4 regions of the Halalkalibacter sp. HAAS-P013 genome follow, and region 3 is predicted to be linked to each of the others. Evidence: riboswitches for the same ligand, from Rfam matches in the RefSeq annotation. Region 3 holds a riboswitch; each other region holds the start of a gene.
What was found. Region 3 has a riboswitch for thiamine pyrophosphate ahead of thiE (thiamine phosphate synthase). Riboswitches for the same ligand answer to the same signal wherever they lie in the genome.
Positions count from the first base shown of each region.

Region 1 (5,654 bases), on a different contig from region 3:
ATTGGAGTATTGTCGCCAAGTCATCTCTGTTGTGGAAAAAGAACCGCAAATCGCTCAGATTCCAGCGATTAAAGAGAAAGTAAATGTGTTAAAAGAAGTAGTAGAAGATTATACAGAGCATCTCAATTATTCAAACGACCCAGATGCACGACTTGGACATAAAACAGAGAACTCTTCTTTCTTTGGCTTCAAAACACATCTCGCCATGACGAACGAAGAACGAATTATTACAGCGTCAGTGGTCACTTCTGGAGAAAAAAGCGATGGAAAGTATCTACAGGAACTAGTTCAAAAAAGCCAAGAAGCAGGAATGGAAATAGATACACTCATTGGAGATACAGCCTACTCTGATAAAGACAACATTCAATTTGCGAAAACAAATAACATGAGCCTAGTTTCCAAACTCCACCCTATCATTACAGACGGAACACGGAAAAATGATGAATTCGAATTCAATAAAGATGCCGGTATGTATGTTTGTAAAGCTGGACATATGGCAACTCACAAAAAATATGATCAACGAAAAGGGAAAGATACTAATCCTCGAATTCGATACCTATTTGATGTTGAGAAATGCAAAATCTGTCCATTTCAAGAAGGGTGTTATAAAAAAGGCGCAAAAACAAAGTCATATTATGTGACCATTAAATCAGAGGAACATTCTGATCAAGAATCCTTTCAACAAACAGAAGAGTTTAAAGAAATGCAGAAGTCACGTTATAAAATAGAAGCAAAAAATAGCGAGTTAAAACATCGACACGGGTTAAAAATTGCATCATCCTCGGGTCTGTTTGCTATGCAAATTCAAGCAGCTACCACGATATTTGCGGTGAATCTCAAGAGAATACTAAAGCTTTTAAACGAGAAAGAGTAATAAATAGAAAAGAAATAGGCAATTTCTCACCCAATAACGGAGGAAAATTGCCTGTTTTTTTAAATTCAAATTCTCATTAGCACGAAAAACGGAAGTTTTTCAGTGCCCTCCCTCTGCATCCCGCAGGAGTCGAGTGACTTCCGCTCCATTTCCCTACGAGGAAAACGTTTCTTCACAGCAACAATCTTTACAAAAACAGCTTTAAAAAACAACAAAACCACCTTACCAATGGTTTTGTTGTTTATCTATTTAATTTCTCATAATAATATATATTAAATATATTATATAAAATATCGTTAAAGCCATCCCCTCATATTTTTTCACTTTATAATGTGTACGAGAGAAGATAAACAAGATAATCGTTAACACAAGTAGCACAAATATATCAAAAAATAATTTATCATTCACCGGCAAGGGAGAGATAATAGATGCGATCCCAAGGACAAATAACACATTAAAGATTGAGCTTCCAACAATATTCCCTAAGGCAATCTCACTTTGTTGTTTCATTGCAGCAGTTATTGATGTAATTAGCTCTGGCAAAGAAGATCCTATAGCAACTATTGTTAGTCCTACTAAGGTCTCACTCATCCCAAAGCGTAAAGCAATATCCGTACTACTTTCTACAACCAAATATCCGCCTAATACAATTGCAGCCAAACCTCCAAATGTAATAAGAATGTTCTTACCCCATCCTCCAGTTTGGTCAATGTTTTTGTTTTCTCCAATATTCTCTTCACGGCTATTCCTGGCAGCTTCAATTACATAATACAAAAATATAGCAAAAAATAACAAGAAGATAATTCCATCACTTCGAGTAATAAAATTTTCATTTGTAAATTGGAGAACTCTATCACTCATAACTACGAGTAATGCAACCGTAGCAAGAAAAGCAAATGGAATTTCCTTTTTTATTGTTGGCCTTTCCACAGACAAAGGAAAAATAAATGCAGTGATCCCAACAACTAATGACATATTTAATAAATTACTACCAACAATGTTACCGATTGTGACATCCGCATTCCCTTCTAAAGCAGCAATGATACTAACTGTTGCTTCAGGGGCACCTGTACCAAACGCCACAATTGTTAAGCCTACAATAAGAGGTGGAACACGAAACAATGCAGCAATATTAGACGAACCATCAATAAAATAATCCGCCCCTTTAATAAGTAACCCAAAGCCTATTAAGAGTAAAAGATATACCATCTTATTATCACCCGTCCATTTTGTAATCTTTTTTAATTTACACAAATTGAAGAGATTTTAACCTTTTTACGCCAACAAAAAACGACTCACATGGAGGGCACTGAAAGGTCAGCTTTACCTTTTTTCAGTGCCCTCGTCACATAAGCCGTTTTTTACCTAATCCTTTTATGCTGCATCTGAAACATTACTTTGACGTTTTGCCAAGAAGAACTGAGGATACTTCTTTGAAAGTAAAATTAATATGGCAAGCGTTAGTAACATCTCCGGTATTAAATATGAGATATTATAATAAAAAGAGTACAGGCTGGCATTCATTCCATCTGGAGCATATTCTCCAAACCACACTACACCTGATGTAAAGTGACTAAAAAAGCGCAGAGTCGTAGCAAATAACAACCCTGATACAATAGCTGCCGTGCTAGGAACCAAGCCTTTTTTCAACATGAATATGCTCGCTAAGCCTAATACAAGGTACGCTAATGGATAATCTAGTATTAACTGTATCGGGTGTACAACATATCCCCCAAACAGCAGATTTAATAATCCGACTAATAATCCTGTTACTACACCCACTTTCCAACCTCGTCTAAAGGAAATAATAAAAATAGGAACCATAATCAACGAAATTGACCCCCCCATTGCCCAAAGTGCCCCAAACTTTACATTACTTAAGACAATCGCTAAACCTGTCATCACTGCCACTTCAATCATTGTTAATAAACGATCTCTAGACATAAAAAAACCTCCTTTTGTTTTTATCCACAAGAGAAGGAAAGGTGTCAATATAAAATGAGCACAAATAATCTCACATTATTACAGCCACTTCCCTACGCTAGTTTAAACTAGATCAGGTTCTAAGAGTTGAGGATTACCCTCTCTCAGTCACTCGACACCCCTAGTGGATATTGCTTGAAATTGTCTGTTATATTATATCATATTCTTCTAAAAGGTTGGGTTTCTTCTTATATTTCCCAACTTCTCAAACGCAGCTGCAACCTCGATTAACTTATTCTCTGTAAATGCTTTTCCTGTGAACGTAATCCCTACCGGTTCTCCTTCTCCTGTATAACCTGCTGGAACTGTAATAGATGGATAACCCGCCTTTGCTGGAATTGCTGCCCCAAGATTATTAGGAAAAACGATGATATCAAGATCCTCTCTAGTCTTATCCGATTTCATAAGCAAAGACTGGCCATTTTTCAGCCTGTTTGGATAACTTCAATGCTTGCATCTAATAACCAACTCTTTTCAATCTCTTTTAGTTTTGGGTTGATCATCTAAAGACCTACTTTCATGAAATGATATTATTTTATTATACTGAATTTATTTTACGTAAACTAGTAAGAAGCAAAGAAGTACAAAGAAAAAGAGGCAGTGTTAAAAGGTCCGTTTTTTGACCTTTTGACACTGCCCTTATCACCCTATTTATACAGTCTTCTTCTTCCAAGTTCCTAAAACTAATGCTGTCACAATAGCACCAAGAACAATAGCTAATAAATACATAAACCAACCACCAGACACAAGTCCGATTACAAATATTCCACCATGCGGAGCAGGCAATCCAATTCCAAATAATGCTGTAAGCCCACCTGCTACTGCTGCCCCAGCCACACAAGCTGGAATAACTCGACCCGGATCAGCTGCAGCAAACGGAATGGCACCTTCTGTAATAAAGGATGCACCTAAAATATAATTTGTCTTACCTGCTTCTTGCTCTTGCTTCGTAAACTTACGCTTGAAGAATGTTGTTGCTAAAGCTATTCCAAGTGGTGGAACCATCCCGCCTGCCATAACAGCAGCGTGAGGTCCAAAGTTACCCGCATCAATCATCGCGATACCAAAAGTAAAGGCAGCTTTGTTAATTGGACCACCCATGTCAATCGCCATCATTCCACCAAGAATGATTCCGAGTAAAATCATATTTGTTGTTCCCATGCCGCCTAACCAGCCTTCAAGCCCACGGTTGATCGCGCTAAGTGGTGTAACAAGAAGTAACATGATCATACCTGTTAAGAAAATATTAAAGACCGGATAGAACAAAATCGTCGTAATACCGCTCAGTTGTTGTGGTAAGCCAGCTAGTAATTTCTTTACAAGTAGAGCAATATAACCACCTAAGAAACCAGCAATCAACCCACCTAAGAAACCAGCATCTCCATTTACAGCAATTAAACCACCAACCATACCAGCTGCAAAACCAGGACGATCAGCAATACTCATCGCGATAAAGGCAGCTAGAACCGGAATCATTAGTGCAAAGGCCGTTCCTCCACCAATGTCCATTAACATTTGTGCAAACTCATTATTCAGGTCAATGTCAATTAAGAAGGAAAGCGCGATTAAAATACCTCCACCGACAACAAACGGGAGCATATTCGAAACACCATTCATTAAGTGTTTATAAAATCCGCCACCAGCTTTTCCTTTTTCTTGATTTTCGTTGTTTCCACCAGAACCGCCTGACCCTTTATACACTGGAACATTCCCAGACTTAGCTTGATCAACAAGTTCTTTTGTGCGGCGGATTCCATCTGTGACTGGCACTTCAATAACTTTTTTACCAGAGAAGCGATCCATTTCCACTTTTGTGCTCGCTGCAACGATAATAGCTTGAGCATTTTCGATTTCATCTGGAGTTAATTGATCTTTCACTCCACCAGAACCATTTGTTTCAACTTTAATAGTTAATCCTTGTTTTTTCGCTTCATCTTTTAGTGCATCTGCCGCCATAAACGTATGAGCAATTCCTGTTGGACAGCCTGTAACGGCTAACAGATCATACCCATCTTTTGCCGGTGTTTTCTCTGCTTCTTCTTTATCTAATTGCTCTTGTTCTTTTTTATCAATAGCAGCGACAACATCAGCCTCTGACTTTGCTTCTAATAAAGCATTACGGAAAGCCTCATCCATTAAAAACGTAGACAAACGCGATAACGTTGCTAAATGCTCTTCATTTGCTCCAGCTGATGCAGCAATCATAAAGAATAGGTGAGTAGGTTGACCATCCAGTGCTTCATAATCTAATCCGCTATCTGAGCGGCCAAAAGCAATCGATGGGGTTTTAACAGCCTCACTTTTTGCGTGAGGGATTGCAATTCCATCGCCAAGACCCGTTGTGCTTTGTTCCTCCCTTGCAAGTATTGCTTTTTTGTATTCAGCTGCATTATTTAATCTTCCAGCGTCGTCTAGCTTTTTAACTAATTCATCTATCGCTGAAGCTTTATCGTTAGCTTTCATATTAAGAACGATTGTATCTCTTTTTAATAAATCTGAAATTCTCATCCTACTCATCCCTTTCTATTCTAATTCATTGATGTTAATTTCCCTCATTAAAGCCTCTACTTTTTCCCTTTCTGCAAATCCTTTAGAAAAAGCGGTCGCACTCCCTGTCGCAACTGCAAATTTAAAGGAATCTTCTAGTGACATATTTTCTGTTTTAGCCGCTAAGAAACCAGCAACAACGGAATCCCCCGCTCCAACAGAGTTCTTGACTTCCCCTTTAGGAGTATTAGCGAAAAGAATCTGATCCTTTGTTCCTAAGACAGCTCCATCGCCTGCAAACGAAACCAGA
Region 1 covers NZ_JBWQTU010000011.1:67,326-72,979, forward strand. The annotation lists partial or broken gene AC1FXP_RS15130 (IS1182 family transposase) at 1-874, shown strand, start outside; gene AC1FXP_RS15135 (calcium/sodium antiporter) at 1,124-2,083, opposite strand; gene thiT (energy-coupled thiamine transporter ThiT) at 2,249-2,818, opposite strand; TPP riboswitch at 2,891-2,990, opposite strand; partial or broken gene AC1FXP_RS15145 (amidase family protein) at 3,026-3,253, opposite strand; gene AC1FXP_RS15150 (PTS fructose transporter subunit IIABC) at 3,509-5,365, opposite strand; gene pfkB (1-phosphofructokinase) at 5,381-5,654, opposite strand, start outside.
Region 1: another riboswitch for thiamine pyrophosphate. It lies ahead of thiT (energy-coupled thiamine transporter ThiT); the one in region 3 lies ahead of thiE (thiamine phosphate synthase).

Region 2 (5,654 bases), on a different contig from region 3:
CAGGAGTGACGGTCATTTCCTTTTTCCTTGGTCTTGGCAATGGCACCTTTACTTCTAGTATGACTTCAGTAGGACGTGGTCCTAACACATAAATACGGTCTGATAAAAAGATTGCTTCATCAATACTATGTGTAATAAATAAGACTGTCCGTTGCATTTGACTCCATATATGCAAAAGCCAACTATGCATTTTCTCACGAGTTAACGCATCTAACGCGCCAAAAGGCTCATCTAATAGCATGAGTTCTTTTTTATGCAAGAACGTTCGTAGTAGCGCAGCCCTCTGCTTCATTCCTCCTGATAACACATCCGGATAATATTGCTCATATCCTTCTAAACCAAACAAAGGAAAAAGAGTAAGGGCCTCTTCTTTTGCTTGTTCTGTTTGGTGTCTTGTTACCTTAGGACCTAGAAGGACATTTTCAAGTACAGTTTTCCATGGGAACAATAAGTCCTTTTGCATCATATAACTGCTATGCCCACGTTTCCCTTTCATATCCTTACCGTCAAATAAAATTTCTCCCTCATAGGGAACTTCAAGACCCGTAATGAGATTAAACAAGGTGCTTTTGCCACAACCACTTGGTCCAATTAATGAAACAAATTCACCTTTTTGAAGAGAAAGGTTTATTCTTTTGATGACAGGTTGCCCGTCAAACGAATGACAGAGATTACGAATGCTGATTTCCATATCGACTACAACCTTTCATTAAGGCAAGAACGTATTTGTCATCGCTTCTTCTGTTACTTCTGTTTCAATCAAACCTGCTTCAAGCAGCCACTCTGAAAAATCATTCCAAATATGTTCCTCTTGAATGCCCCATTTTTCTGCATCCCCTTTGTAGCGTGGACTTAGCCACTCTTGTGATGCACGAATCAGTTCTTCATTTGTTTCTGGGCTAGCTGAAATTAAGATTTCCGCTGCTTCTGATGGCTGCTCAATCGCAAATTCATATCCTTTCGAGACAGCTCTTACAAATTTTTCAACTAACTCAGGCTGCTCTTCAATCACAGCTTCACTGCTAAAAATAACCGGCGAATAATAATTAAAGACAGGATCAATATCTTTCAGATAAATCATATTAATGTCCTCACCACGAACTTCAGCTTCAATTCCTGTCCACCCATAAAAAATCCATTGAAAATCTATGTCTCTTTTCGTATTAGCAAAAAAGTCAGCAGATCCAACGATGACATTATCTACCGAAGAAGGATCAACCTCATGCTGTTTTAATACGGTTTCCAAAATCGCCTCTTCTTCAGCACCTCCAAATCCACCATATGTCTTTCCTTCAAAATCCTCTGGTGAAGTAATCTCTTTTTCCACTGGAGAAGCAAAACCAGATGTGTGCTCCTGAATGACTGCAGCAATCGAAACGACTGGAATACCGGTTGATCTAGCAATTGTAACGCCTGTCTGAGATCCAATCCCAAAATCAGCTTGTCCTGCTGCTACAACTGGTACGGCACCTTCCATGGCTGGTTCGATAATTGTTAAATCAATCCCTTCCTCTTCAAAGAACCCTTTTTCTCTAGCGACATAAATACCCGTATGATTTGTGTTAGGTACCCAATCTAATATAAACGTTGCTTCCATTAACTCTGTAGATTCGGACGGTGCCTCTTCCCCTGCTTCAGATTCAACTGCTTCCCCTTGGCTTGACTCTTCTGCTTGGTTACAACCAACTAACGCAAGCATGATAATGAAAAACAAAAATGCACTTAGCTTTTTTGACATCGAACTCTCTCCTCAACTTAATTCGTTTATTTTTTTTGAGACTTGTGTTTCCACGGCATCATGAGTCTGCCGAGTAAGACAACAACTAAAAATAAAAGGCAGCTCAATAGTGAGATAAGCACAATAACGACGAATACCCTATCTGTCGCAAACGAGCTTTGAGCTTTGATTAGATAAATTCCTAATCCAGAACTTGCACCGACCCACTCTGAAATCACCGCTGCCAATACACTATATGTAGCGCCAATTCTCAATCCTGTAAATAAGTAAGGTAATGCGTGCGGGAACCTAACAGAGGAAAATACCTGCAGGTGCGATCCCCCCATCGACCGAACAAGTCGGATCATATCGCGATCACTTGATTGCAGTCCCTCAACGAGACTAACGACTACCGGAAAAAAAGTGACTAATGCGACGACGAGAACTTTAGGCAAAATTCCATATCCAAACCAAATAATGAGCAAAGGTGCAATCGCTATTATAGGAATCGTTTGCGAGAATAAGAGAATCGGATAAAAACTTTTACGTAAAAGCGGTGAAAAATCTAAAATAAAAGCCATTACTAACGCAACGATAATTCCTAATAAGAAACCAAGCAGCGCTTCTTTTGTGGTCATCCAGATATGTTCAGGTAATAGATGCCACGTGTCAAATAACGTAAGAACGATCAAGCTTGGCGCTGGTAAGATCCAGTTTTCAACGTCCCAAATCCACACAGCCACTTCCCACACGACAAGAAACATAATAATGGCGATGATCGCTGGAGCAGCTGAACAGATCGACTGACGCAAACGTTCCATGAAACCCTCCTTTCACAAAAAAAGTCTACACACCACAGAGGCGTGTAGACTTTACATGTCAACATGTAATTCTAATAAACATCCCTCCGCTGGCATTACCCAGATCAGGTTAAAGGGTCGATATCTTCATCGGGATATCCTCTCAGCCAACCTCATAGCTCCCCTATTACTATTCATAATTTTTCCTAAGAAAGCTTATCACACATTTTGACTTTGTGCAATATTCCGTTCTTTCAAACTATTTAATACAATTAGCCCCCCTAAGTCAGAATGGAGCAATCACTCGTCTTGACCCATGTGAACCTTTTTCTCCTTGCTATAACAGCGAACGGGCTTTCATCTGCTTCATAATGACTCAATTCTCCTAGAAAGCCTGAAAAATGAGACGAAAATCCTAACGATTTCCGTCTCATACAGTGTGTATCTTAACCCTTTTCCCTCTGTTATAAAGATCTTACTTTTCAAAAGCCCTCTAACACTTCGCATTATATGGATGTAAATGGACCTTTCTTTAAATAATGAACAAAAATCCTGCTCATGATCGGATAAAGGAGTGAAAAGAAAATCATATTCCCTATCGCATGGTTTGTGTCAAATGGGAGCCCAGCTAAGTAATACGCTATAAAGCGATCGCTAATGAACAGCATATTCAGTGAGATGACAAATCCATAAAAATAACCACAAAATCCTGCGTACATGATTAGAACAAGGAAAGGGATGCCCCACTTTGTATGAACTCTTCCCATCCAGCCTGAGACAAGCCCAATCACGGACCAAGAAATGATTTGCCAAAAGGTCCATATGCCTGTTCCTAATGTCATATTCGTTAATACCGTACTGACAAAACCTAGAATGAGGCCATTGACCGGGCCCATAAACATCGCTGTGATTATAATAATGGACGTAACCGGTTGAACATTAGGAATATGAGCAAAAGCCATTCGGCCAACCACACAAAGGGCACTGAGCATGGCTAGCAACGTAATTCGGCGAATTGACATGCCTATTCAATCGAAGCGTAATGAAAATGAATCAAGTCTCCATGTTCAAGTTCGTATTCAGCTGCCCCTACTAACGCTTCTTCTCCGTTGATCGTATAGAGCCAATAACTTGATGTTTCATCATCTGCTTCAATTTCGTTAATTCCTGAAATAAACGCACCTTCATACGCTGTTGTAATGTCATAATGTTCATCCATCACATCCATAAGCGTTTGTCCTTGTTCGAACGATACCGTATCCTCACTTAGGATATTTTCAGGTTCTTCTTCACTTATCACAATCGTTGCATAGGTTTCCTCTACACCCTCTGCCCCTTCTTGTACTTCCTCAGTAGCTTCCTCTTGAACCGGTTCTTCCACCGCTTCATTGTTTGCTCCACATCCCGTTAACGTGAGCAAAACTGCAAATAAAATAGAAAACAAATATCTCATTCCCATTCCTCCTAAACTTGTATCAATAGTAGTTTGTCCGCGTTACTTGTAAGCATGTATTCAAGACATATAGGCCGGGTGAACAGCCTTTTGGCATCATCCTCCTACCTTCCTTTTTACACTCGGTTCGACCTGCTGCATGTTTGTCAGCTTAAAGAAAGCAATAGCCCCAAGCATTGAAGTAAAAAACAAAATGGCTCCCATCGGTACCGCCGTCGTTTCGTTAATCCCAACAAGTGGGGAAACCATTGAGCCGAGGAATAAGGAAAGCGTACCTAGCACCGCACTCGCGCTACCCGCACGGTGGCCTTGATTTTGCATCGCCAAAGAAAAGGTACTTGTTGTGATCATCCCCATGGAAGTCATATAAATAAAGATTGGAATTACGAGTGTTGCCAGTGGTCCTTCAACGATGGTCATTACTAGCAGGAAAGACGTAGCACTTACCGCGATGATTACCGCAATACGTAACAAACTTCTTTCATGAACAATTCCACCTAAGCGTCCGATAGTAAAACTCCCTAAAATAATAGCAAGCCCATTAATGCCGAACAACACGCTGAATACCTGAGGAGACACATCATAAATCCCTTGATACACAAAAGGAGTTCCAGCAACATAAGCAAAACTTCCGCCATGGATGAAACCAACCGTTAATGCGTACCCAATGAAAGATCGATCCTTAAACAAGCTTCCCATTGTCCGAACAGAATGCCCAACTGTACTAGGAATTCGTTTTTCCGGAGGCAACGTCTCCTTTAATTTTAGCGCTACAACCAATACAATGAAAAGACCAATCAAGCTTAAAAAGTAAAAAATCGAACTCCAATTAGCAAATGGCAAGAGCAAGATCGCTCCCCCAGCCATTGGTGCCGCCATCGGTGCAACTGCATTGATGACCATTAACAGCGCAAAGAATTTCGTTAACTCACGTCCGCTAAAAACATCACGGACTACAGCACGTGAGATCACTACTCCCGCCGCTGCTGTAAATCCTTGTAAAAAGCGAGCTACGACCAGAATGTAAATATTAGGAGCTAACGCACAAAGCAAGGATGAAATCGCAAATAAAAAGATGGATATCAATAACGGCTTTTTTCTCCCCTGTGCATCACTAATTGGTCCAACAACGACCTGACCTGCTGCAAGACCAAGTAAACATGCAGTTAAACTAAGCTGAACAAGTGAGGCACGAGCTCCTAAATCATCAGCAATTTCAGGAAAACTCGGCAAATACATATCAATATTTAGTGGCCCTAATACCGCAAGCATCCCGAGTAAGAAAGCTAGCCCTAAACGTTCTTTCCCCGTTGGATTTTGTAACATAAACAAAAAGCACCTTTCCTTAAAGTTTCTAAAGTCTCATAACCTATGTAAATAAATTTGAATGTTACAAGTAACGTCGACTTATCAAAGTATAATACAAAAAGTCTAAAGATCAAATAACATCAATCACAAAGGCAACTTATTTGTTTACGTTCGTGGAATGGGACACACTGACTTGCCAATGTTTGTAAGAAAATAACACTTACTTAAACATGACACCCTTTACTCTGAAAATGGTAATAGGTGTCTTTATTATATCTAGCCATAAAAAAGCGTTATGACCATGAATAAATCACCAATCATAACGCTTTTTTTCTTACGCTGTTTCTACCTTATCTTTTTCACCTTCGCTACGATC
Region 2 covers NZ_JBWQTU010000015.1:18,056-23,709, forward strand. The annotation lists gene AC1FXP_RS18745 (ABC transporter ATP-binding protein) at 1-691, opposite strand, end outside; gene AC1FXP_RS18750 (ABC transporter substrate-binding protein) at 710-1,738, opposite strand; gene AC1FXP_RS18755 (ABC transporter permease) at 1,765-2,538, opposite strand; TPP riboswitch at 2,602-2,713, opposite strand; gene AC1FXP_RS18760 (ECF transporter S component) at 3,024-3,539, opposite strand; gene AC1FXP_RS18765 (DUF4430 domain-containing protein) at 3,542-3,970, opposite strand; gene AC1FXP_RS18770 (Bcr/CflA family efflux MFS transporter) at 4,067-5,296, opposite strand; gene AC1FXP_RS18775 (dicarboxylate/amino acid:cation symporter) at 5,613-5,654, opposite strand, start outside.
Region 2: another riboswitch for thiamine pyrophosphate. It lies ahead of AC1FXP_RS18755 (ABC transporter permease); the one in region 3 lies ahead of thiE (thiamine phosphate synthase).

Region 3 (5,654 bases):
ATTTCCCTTTGGGACAAGATAACCCTGACTTGTATAAACAATATGCTTTACTTGATTTATAGGTACATCATACGCGCAAATTTGCCCGCGAATTGGATAAACTGGAATGCGAACTCCAAACACTTCCTCTAACTCACTAGACCAAGCACCTGAACAAACAATTAAACGGTCTCCTGTAAATTGACGACCATCTTTTGCTCGAAATGTAACCGATTGTTCCCAATCAACAATGGTTACTTGTTCAAGCTGCTCTACTACGTTTACTCCGTTCAAGCGGCAGGCAACTTCAAGTGCCTTAACATAGTCTGGTGCAAACACGTGACTTTCTTCTGGGTAATACATTGCCGCTTTTATATCCTTTGAAAGTGTCGGTTCCATTTCCCATAAGCGACTTCCAGATATCAATTCAGTTTCTGCTCCCCATTCACGTTGCCAAGACTGCCTCGTCTCAAGTGCGAGAACATCCGCATCATGATAAACCGCATGAAGACTTCCGCTCTCCGAATATTCAAAGTCCATTTTTGAAACATTCTTTACATCGTTTTGCCATTGCTTATACACCCTTAAACTATCTAAGCATAACCTAAAAAAGTCGTCAGGATCTTCACCAATTTCTGAATAAGGAGCAAGCATCCCAGCTGCGGCACCAGATGCTTGTCCTCCACAATTAGTTTTCTCTAATACTGTTACATCATAATTACGTCTGCTAAGCTCAAATGCAGTTGCAAGACCTATGACGCCCCCTCCAAGAATAATTACTTTCTCTTGCACATGTCTCCCCCCTGCTCTTACTACTTTGAAACGAATGTTGCTAACCCGCTACTAGCTGTAGCATACTTCTTCTTCGTAATTCTCCCTGCTTCGTAGGAAAGTCTCCCTGCTTCAATTGCATATTTCATCGCTCGAGCCATCTTAACCGGGTCCTTAGCCTTTGCTACAGGGGTATTCATTAATACACCATCTGCACCTAATTCCATCGCTTGTGCAACGTCCATTGCAGAACCAAGGCCTGCATCGACGATAATTGGCACATTTGCTTGTTCAATAATGAGCTCTAAATTATAAGGATTTAATATGCCAAGTCCCGTTCCAATCGGAGCACCTCCTGGCATGACTGCTGCTGCTCCAGCTTCCTCTAATCTTTTACAAAGAACTGGATCATCAGATGTATATGGCAAAACAACAAATCCCTCTTTTGCTAGTACTTCTGTTGCTTTCAGTGTTTCAATCGGATCAGGAAGCAGCGTTTTCTCATCTACACTAATTTCTACTTTAATCCAATCACTCAAACCTGAAGCCTTTGCCAATCTCGCAATTCGGATTGCCTCTTCTGCTGTTTTCGCACCTGATGTGTTAGGTAAGTAGGTAAAAGACATACCTTCTAAATGTTGTAATATAGCATCCTCGTTCGGAGCTCCTAGATTGACTCTTCTAATAGCAAACGTCAACACCTCTGCTTCAGATGCCTTAATCGCTTCATTTTGGACAAATGGATTTGGATACCTACCAGTCCCGAGAAAAAAACGCGAAGATAATTCTTTTCCTGCAATCGTTAATTTATTTTTCTTCATCTCAGCCACCTCCAACAAATTGAACAAGTTCAATTCTCATACCTTCTTTTAGTTCAGTTACTGACCAATTGGTACTTTCAATAATTTTTCCATCTACCTCTGTTACAACAAGATGTGGTTCGAGTTCAAAATGCGACACCACTTCTTCAAGGTTGGAAACGTCAACGTTATGTTCTTCCCCATTTATAATTAAACGCATCTACTATTCACCCTTTTTCAGCTAATATTTTTGAGAATTGCTGACAAACACCCTTAACATCTTCTGCACCAACAATTTCAGAAATCATACAAACCCTAGTTGCACCTGCATCTAGTACTTGGTCTACATTGTGCAACTTAATTCCGCCGATCGCTACAAACGGAATATTGATCTCTGCAACAACTTGCTTAATATACTCAGTTGTAACAGGATCGACAACATCCACTTTACTATTAGTATGAAAAATCGGCCCAACACCAATGTAATCAGCTCCACCCGCTTCAGCCTCGCGAGCTTCCTCAATTTCGTGAGTCGAAAGTCCGATTATTTTATCCTGCCCCATGATCTTCCTTGCTTCAGCAAGAGGTAAATCATCCTGGCCAATGTGTATGCCATCAGCATCAACTGCAAGAGCAACATCAATGTGGTCATTCACAATAAACAACACATCATGCTTTCTCGTTAATTCACGTAGCGACTTTGCTTTTTTTAGCACATCTCTTTTGCTACTCGTTTTATCTCGCAGCTGGATAATATCAACACCACCAAGAATTGCTTCTTCCATAACTTCTACAAGGTCTCTACCTTGATGAAATTCTTCACCTGTAATCGCGTATAACTTAAACTCTCTCATGAGTAACCCACCTTTTTATACATAAAATCGAAAAAAAGCCGCATCCGAACATACGGAATACGGCTCAGATGACTTCCCTACGCTGGCGTGATCCAGATCAGGTATGAGGGTAAAAGGGTAACCTTTTTCTCAGTCCACTTATGTGGACACCCCTAGTCTATACATACTAGTTATACATTTATTATGACATACTGACTAAAAAAAGCAAGAGGACAAGTTAACAACTTATTCTTCGGGCTCTTCTAAAAGAGGAATAGACGTCCCCTCAGACAAGTCCATAACCATCTCGAAACGATCTCCAAAAAGCAAGAAAGAACCTTCAGGTGAAACATGAATTGGAACATGCCGTTCTAAGACAGTCAGTTTTTCCTCAGCATCGTTTTGTACATCGTAGGCAATTAATTCAAAACCATCTGTGTAACTAAAGAAATCACTACTATATTGTGGTCTTAAGTAATAAAAGATTCCATGGCCATTATCATAAGAGTAATAGGGGATCCACCATTGTTCCGAATACGTGTTAAGTATTGGCATTTCAATTTGCCTAAAAGGATGTTGTTCTTCATAAAACGTGTATGTGGAATACAGGTCATACACAGATCCCACTGTTACAGAGAGAGAGAGACCATCCGGGAAGCTCATATATGCAATTACAGCATCCTTCCATTTCTTAACTTCCCCACTATTTACATTGACTTCATATAGAGGAGCTTGAAAATTAGGTTCGAGCTCTTCCCATTTTAAATACCCGATATCGGTAGACGAAATCCATTGTACATATGACTGTTCCAAATCGATGCTTTTCACTTTCGTTTCCGTTACATCAACAACATACGTTTCAAAATCCCAATCTGGTAAAAAAGCAATCAAAATAAACGTATCAAGTTTATATGGATTCCAGTATACGCTATATTCTTCGCCGTAATCTTTGATAGTCTGCCTTACTTCACCGTTACGGTTAATAATAGCTAAGTGTGCCTCGTTATCAACCGTTATATGCGAAACAGCAAACAAAGAATAGTCTGCATTAGCACGGACATCTGTAATCCACCCGCCCATCTCAACAAAACTAAATGACTGTCCTGTAGTTAGATGATGTTTATAAAGACTCGATCGCTCTTCTTGTTCTTGCAAATACAAGATCGTATCATCGTCATACCAACCTATAATATCCGTAACACCATGTTCATTTTGTATAGGTGTAATATCTGATCCTGTAAAGAAAGAGGTTGAAACATCTCGCTTAATTGGTTGATATTCAAAACTTCTTGGCAAAGGTTGACTCTCTAACGGAGCTTGGGTACAGGCTGAAACTATAAAAAGAATCCCAATAATAAAAGTAATTCGCTTCATCTTTCCCCTCCCTCTCTTTTAAGCACTTTAGCCTATAGTATTAGACGAAAATAACCCCTTAGACGTTTCAATTTTTTTCACACAAAAAAGAAAGATGCCTCACATCTTCCGGCCCACTAAATTACTACATTATAGCAGAAAGAGAGATATTTGTACTATGTTTTAGTAAAATAAAAATAGGCACTTAAAAAGGGGGTTTTACCTTTTTAAGTACCTTCTATACATGAGTCAATGAATCTCACTTTTCACCATCTATAAACCTCGAACCAGCAATTCCAGGATTCGTCATTTCCTTTGGATCCAAAATTTCATTCAATTCCTCTTCCGATAAAATTCCTCTTTCAAGACAAATTTCCCTAACTGGTCGATTTGATTGAATTGCTTCTTTCGCCACCCTTGAAGCTACCTCATAACCTACATGAGGATTAATTGCTGTTACAATTCCAACACTTCTTTCAACCATCTGACGGCAATGTTCTACATTAGCAGTCATTCCCTCAATGGCATATTTTCTAAAAACACTGATTCCATTTTGTAAAATTGAAAAGGACTGTAATAAATTAAACACCAAAACGGGCTCCATGACATTTAGCTCTAATTGACCAGCCTCGGAAGCTAAACTTATCGTATGATCATTTCCAATTACTTGGAATGAAATTTGGTTTACAACTTCACACATAACAGGATTTACTTTCCCAGGCATAATTGAAGAACCCGGCTGTCTTGGTGGCAGATTAATTTCGTTAATCCCCGTACGTGGTCCAGAACTCATTAAGCGTAAGTCATTGGCCATCTTCGATAAATTAATAGCCATAATTTTAAGAGCACTTGAAACTTCCGTATAAGCATCTGTATTTTGTGTTGCATCTACTAAATCCTCTGCAGTTTCAAATGGATAACCTGTAATATCTGCTAAGTAATCTGCTATTTTTTTAATATACTCGGGTTTTGCATTTAGCCCTGTACCAACTGCTGTTGCACCCATATTCACTTCATATAAATGCCCAACAGATCTCTCAATTCGACCAAGGTCCCGACTAAGAACACGCTGATAAGCGCCAAATTCTTGTCCAAGTCTAATTGGTACCGCATCTTGCAAATGAGTGCGACCCATTTTTAGAACATCATCAAACTCTTTTTCTTTTAGCTTTAATGCTTGAATCAATTCAGATAGTTCTTTTTTCAATCCATCAGCTAATCGGAGAGCAGCAATATGAATTGCTGTTGGAAAGGCATCATTTGTTGATTGTGCCATATTCACATGCGTGTTAGGACTAACTCGCATATATTCGCCTTTTTTTCCACCGAGTATTTCAATTGCTCGGTTAGCAATAACTTCATTTGCATTCATGTTAAAGGAAGTTCCTGCTCCACCTTGTATTGAATCAACAATAAACTGATCTAAAAATTTACCATTTATAATATCATCTGCCGCTGAAATAATGGCGTCTGCAATATTCACTGTAAGAACTCCAACATCACGGTTTGCCATGGCAGCCGCCTTTTTTACATACCCAAACGCACGAACTAACTCCGGGTGTGGCGGGTAGCCTGTAATGGGAAAATTCTCCCTTGCCCTCATTGTTTGAATTCCATAATAAGCTTCCTTCGGGACTTGCTTTTCGCCGATTAGGTCGCGTTCCGTCCGATATTCTGACATCCACATAGTCTCCTTTTTCGATGTTTACTTCTATATAACTACTACGATCGATTGTCCTTTTTTATCCTATGTATCAGCCCTTCAATGTGTACGTTTTCGACTGAGACCTCCTTCTTAAAGTCTTCTCAGGGAGTTAATTGCACTACAATTACTCCCTATCTAATAAGATTCACTTATTTCAATAACCTAGTTTCATTTCGCAAGATAAGAAGTCCTTGCTGAAAAGTTTCTTTATCA
Region 3 covers NZ_JBWQTU010000002.1:336,964-342,617, forward strand. The annotation lists gene thiO (glycine oxidase ThiO) at 1-771, opposite strand, end outside; gene AC1FXP_RS05600 (thiazole synthase) at 792-1,571, opposite strand; gene thiS (sulfur carrier protein ThiS) at 1,573-1,770, opposite strand; gene thiE (thiamine phosphate synthase) at 1,778-2,404, opposite strand; TPP riboswitch at 2,462-2,568, opposite strand; gene AC1FXP_RS05615 (membrane lipoprotein lipid attachment site-containing protein) at 2,630-3,757, opposite strand; gene aspA (aspartate ammonia-lyase) at 3,996-5,417, opposite strand; gene AC1FXP_RS05625 (YqgQ family protein) at 5,591-5,654, opposite strand, start outside.

Region 4 (5,654 bases), on a different contig from region 3:
TAATTGAAGTTGCAGAGGGTTATACGATTGAGGATATTCAAAATTCTACAGAGCCTACATTGATCATTTCAGATGAAGTGAAAATAGGTTCGTATTCATAAGAGATTACGATAAGGTCAGGAGCTACTAAAAGCTATCAAACATCAAAAAGTGTTTGATAGCTTTTTGATGTTTCTGTGCAAGTCTCTTTACACGTTATTGTTTTCGTATTCGTTTAGTAGGTTGTATTTGCCGGGAGGACATTGAGTAGTGAGAATCCGTTTATCCGCCCGGACTTGTTTCGAAACGGACCTTTTAGAACCACTATTATTTCTGGCTTTTTAGCAATCATGACGATGTTTGGCATGATGTTTATGCTTCCTCTAATGTTAAGTGAGGTTAATGGGCTAAATACGCTCTATATTGGACTGACGATTTTTCCTGCTGCAATGGCAGCTGCATTTATTGGAAAAGTGGCTGGGGTATTAACTGACAGGAGGGGAGCAAAGCAAGTCGTCTATATTGCATTTGGACTTATGATTTTGGGCTTTTTCTTGTTATCGACCTTTATCGGAAATCCAGCTTGGGTTATTGGGGCGGTAGTTATTATGAGTTATATTGCATTTCCTTTCCTTCAGACGGGGACTGCGACGTTAATTTCAACGTCTCTTCCTAGAGATGAAATAGGAGTGGGGATGGGGATTTACAACTTGTTTAATTTCATGTCTGGGGCCATTGGCGGGGCGATTATTGGGAAGATTTTAGACTATGAAAGTGGAGTTTTGCTAAATCCTTTTTCTGTTGCACAGGGGAGTGCGATGATGTATAGCAATGTTTTCATTGGATTAGCTTTATTGACGGTTTTGAATGGTTGTTATTTTTATTTTGCATTTAAAGAGTAGGTGAATGTTTTTGGGGGATTAAGTAAGATATCTACTATATAAGTTATTGAAAACAGACACTTATCTTCAGTAAGAAGACGGTGTCTGTTTTTGTGGTAATTTGTGTTTGGATGTCGCTTTTTGAGGCCTGAAAGTACTGATACTCCGCGATTATTGCATAGGAAATATATGTTGTGAATTAAGGGGAAAGGGAGGGCTTGAGATGGAAATTCAATCTTGTTTGTGATTGAGTTGGTGTGATGATTAAAGCTAATTATGAGGTAGTTAAGAGGTTAAGGTCGTGAAAGAATGCTAATGATTAAGGCGAGTTAAAGGAAGAGAGGCCGAGAAAGCTCTTAAGAAAGCAGCTGCCATAACATAAGCACAATAATTGTACGATTAATATTCTCGATTAATTTATATACACCAATTAATGAAATAGCTAATGCCCCAAAGGATAAAATTGTAACCCATGTTTCAAAAGGAACGTTTGAAGCAAAGAAATTAAGGACCATTGCTGCACCTAAAAAGTTTCCTGCCTGAAAGGCTAAAGCCCCTATTAAAAGAGCAATATATAGCAAGATAGCCCATCCTTTTCCAATCTCATTCCGAACACCTTCCATTGCCCCGGACGAGGTTTGAATGGTCCATTTAATGACAGGCTTTTGTACAAAGTACGCTATAAAACAGGCAAGGACAATAATCCATGCAGCCTGGAAACCGTAAGTAGCCCCTGTCACAGAAACAGTTGTAACGGTTCCGAGTCCAACTATTGCTGCCGCTACTATGGCGCTAGGCCCCCACGCTTGCCACCAAGGTCTTTTTTCTATTGATGATGTTTTTGGCTTCATTTCTAACTCTGTATCTACTTTACGTATTGCATTCCCCATCAAGATTCCGCCCTTCCGTTATGATGCGGATTATGACTTTTCAATTTCGTTTGTTCAATAAATTTAAACTTATATTTTCTTATTATTCTGTAATGTCGTTATATTATCTACTAATGTATTTTTTTAGAATATGAGAAACAGCTTATTTTTTTATGTGAATACGAAAAAAGAAACTTCAACCAGTGTAAGAATTATTCACTTATTGAGTTTAGAATAATGATCTTTTTAGCGAAGGTTGGGAGACTCTGAGCAACAAATAAAACGAGGTGAGTTGAGACTATGGGGGGCACAACGAATAAAGTTAGTAAAAGAAAACTTTGCCCAAACTGGGGATATGTGGTATAGTGGTTCCAACTTAATAAGAAATCCACTAGGGGTGCCGTAATGGCTGAGAGAAGGACTTCCTTCATCCCTTTGAACCTGATCTGGTTAGTACCAGCGTAGGAAAGTGGAGCAGGCTTAGTATATTTTATGAGAAATACGAATGTACATAGATTCGAGTCGTAGTTTCAAAGATTAGAAACGAATCTATTCTTTTATTTTTCAGAAAGGTCGCTCCATTTTCGGGGCGGCCTTTTTTGGTCCGAACTAGTAGGATTTTTTTTAAAATAGGAGGGTGTTTTTATGAGTTTTTCAGAGCAATTACGTCAAGAAACGAATCACATTTTTGAAGCATGTTATAACCATCCATTTATTAAAGGAGTGGCTGAAGGAAAGGTTGATAAGGAACACTTGATTCATTATGTCAAACAAGACTATGAATATTTAAACGCAATGATCCAAACGAAAGCGTTGGGTATGGCCAAATGTACTAAGCGTGAAGACATGGAAATGTTTAATGCGAGTATTGGATTTATCTTAAATAGTGAAATTCATCCACATCGTAATTTCTGCGAAGTCGCAGGTGTACAGTATGAGGACTTGCAAGGGTATCCACTCGCACCAACCGCTCAACACTATATTAGCCATATGCTAAACGTTGCTCAATCAGGGACGCTTGGAGAAATCATTGCTGTCTCTCTACCATGCCCGTGGATTTACTTATATATTGGAGAGCGAATTATGAAGGAATACAATCCTCAGCCTGATCATCCGTTCTTCGAGTGGATTACCTTTTACGGTGCACAAGAGGAACCACGAATGAATATGTCCCTAAAAAGGCTTGATGAATTAGCTGAACAGACTACAGAAGAAGAAAAGCGAAAAATGCAAGAACATTTTGTGTTAAGTTGCCAGCTTGAATTTATGTTCTTTGATATGCCGTATAAGTTAGAAGAGTGGCCTGTTCAAAAAGAAAGTAAGAATGTATAGATTCATAGATCGTTGTTCAAAGGGGCTCGAACCCTTTGAACAACCTAAGAAAGGTGAACTAGGATGAAAAATTCAAAAGGGTTAAATTTAAGAGAAATCGTTGTGATGTCTTCGATTTCGGTTGTTTTTGGAGTATTATATCTTGTTTGGATATTCTTTGGTCAATTTGTTGAAGGTGTTTTCGGGCCAGTCGGAAGGGGATTGATTACAGGGTTTTGGATTATGGCTCCGATTGTTTGTGCTTACATTATTCGGAAACCTGGTGTTGCATTAAGTGCAGAAATGATAGCAGCTGTTACAGAAATTCTTGTTGGATCGGTGAATGCTGGTGTTGTTCTCATTCTTGGCTTTACTCAAGGTCTTGGGGCGGAGCTTGCTTTAGCACTCTTTTTATATCGAAGCTATCGTCTACCTGTGTTAATGCTAGCGGGGATGTTTGGAGTTATTGCGAACTTTATTACTCTTTTCTATTTATATGGGTACAGTCAATATTCTACTATTGTAACGGGACTTATGTTTGTGACGATGCTTATTAGTGGGGCTCTATTAGCAGGATGGGGAAGTAAGAGCATTGCGGATGCGCTCTGTAAAACGGGAGTCCTGGATAATTTTGCGTTAGGAAAAGAGAAACGCAGGCAAAGGATAGATCATGATGTCGTATCTTAAGGTTGATGAATTAACCGTACGTTACCCTTTTCAAACTAAAGATGTGCTAAAAAGCATTAACGTGACTGTTGAAAAAGGGGAAAAAGTTCTGATACTTGGGCCGAGTGGCGGTGGGAAAAGTACGCTAGCTTTAGCTGTCAATGGAATTATTCCGAAATCGATGGAAGCTGAAATGAGTGGAAGGGTCGCTATTGACGGTAAGGACCCAATCAAACTAAGCTTCAGCGAAATTTGTCACCATATCGGTATTCTTTTTCAAGATCCGGATACGCAATTCTGCATGTTAACCGTTGAGGATGAAATTCTTTTTGGTTTAGAAAATCTCCATCTTTCAAAAGAAGAAATGGACGTGAGATTGGATAGGAGCTTGCAGTTAGTAGGGTTGACAGACTGGAAAAAAGCTCAAATAGGAGAATTATCAGGTGGGATGAAACAAAAACTGGGGCTTGCCTGCTTAATAGCGATGGATCCTGAGGTCTTCATTTTAGATGAGCCTACAGCGAACTTAGACCCTGCTAGTACGGAAGAAATCTTTGAATTAATGATTAAGCTTTCCTCTGAATTAAATAAAACATTGTTATTTATTGAGCACAAACTTGATCAGGTATTACCTTATTTAGAGCGCGTGATCGTTCTTGGGAAAACTGGAGAAGTGATTGCTGATGACGCACCGCGTGTCATTTTTAGCAACCATTTTAATGAACTAACGGAACAAGGCATTTGGGTTCCTAAAATTTGTGCCTATGCGAAGTCCCTAGAAGATAAGGGGATGCAATGGGATACGTTCCCACTTTCACAAGAAGATTGGTTAGAAGAGTTTGAAAAAAGAAAACTTAGGATTTCGGATACCGAAATCAAAACAAAAGAGCTACCTCCGCTAGGTCCAGCAATCTTACATGTCGAGCATGTATCTTATTCATATAAAGATCATCACGTTTTAAAAGACATTGATTTCTCCATTCAATCGGGTGATTTTGTTGCTGTTTTAGGTCCAAACGGTACGGGGAAAAGTACGCTCGCTCAAATTTTAATCGGGCTGTTAAAACCTGATAGAGGGGATATCTATTTTAATGATGTTTCGGTACAAGGGTTAAAGATACATGAACTTATGCGGAAGGTTGGATTTGTTTTTCAAAATCCTGAGCATCAATTTGTTTGTGATACCGTGGAAGAAGAGCTGGCATATGGATTAAAGATTCTTGGTTGGGAGAAGCAAGATTGGCAGCCGCGTGTTACTAAACTTCTAGAGCAATTTCATTTAACAGAACAACGGGTGTCTAATCCGTTTTCATTAAGCCAGGGACAAAAGCGCCGTCTATCAGTGGCGACAATGCTCACCGATGATCAGCAGCTTCTTATTTTGGATGAACCAACTTTCGGTCAAGATCATGTGAACACAGAAGCTTTAATGCAATTACTGACAGAGCTTAACCAAGATGGAAAAACGGTCATGATGATTACGCACGATATGGAACTGGTTGCGAAGTACGCAAATAAGGTTTTGCTTTTACATGAGGGCAAAGTTGCATACCTTGGGGAGGTAACTCCGTTCTTTGAAGAAACAGACTTACTTGCGAAATCATCGATTCGAAAGCCGGTTTCCTATTCACTTCAACGGTGGGTCAAGGCATTTGAGGAGGAAGGGCTGTTATGCTAGAACATTATCAAAAAAGCGACTGTTTCTTACAACGAGTAAATCCAACGATGAAGCTCATTAGCATGTTGATCGCGATTTTCTTTATGATATCGATTTTTGATCCTTGGACTCCATTCGTTTTATTTACTTTGACGATCATAGCGATCGCACTTTTGGGAGGCGTATCTTTCCGCTTTTTATTGGTGGTTCTTCTACCGTTTAGTTTATTTGCCTTTAGTTTTATTTGGATTAGTATTGTCTTTCCTGATGAGCGTGGTGAAACGATTCTTT
Region 4 covers NZ_JBWQTU010000015.1:53,215-58,868, reverse strand. The annotation lists gene AC1FXP_RS18945 (CoA transferase subunit B) at 1-101, shown strand, start outside; gene AC1FXP_RS18940 (MFS transporter) at 243-881, shown strand; gene AC1FXP_RS18935 (divalent metal cation transporter) at 1,217-1,750, opposite strand; TPP riboswitch at 2,113-2,214, shown strand; gene tenA (thiaminase II) at 2,375-3,061, shown strand; gene AC1FXP_RS18925 (ECF transporter S component) at 3,125-3,727, shown strand; gene AC1FXP_RS18920 (ABC transporter ATP-binding protein) at 3,711-5,384, shown strand; gene AC1FXP_RS18915 (energy-coupling factor transporter transmembrane component T family protein) at 5,378-5,654, shown strand, end outside.
Region 4: another riboswitch for thiamine pyrophosphate. It lies ahead of tenA (thiaminase II); the one in region 3 lies ahead of thiE (thiamine phosphate synthase).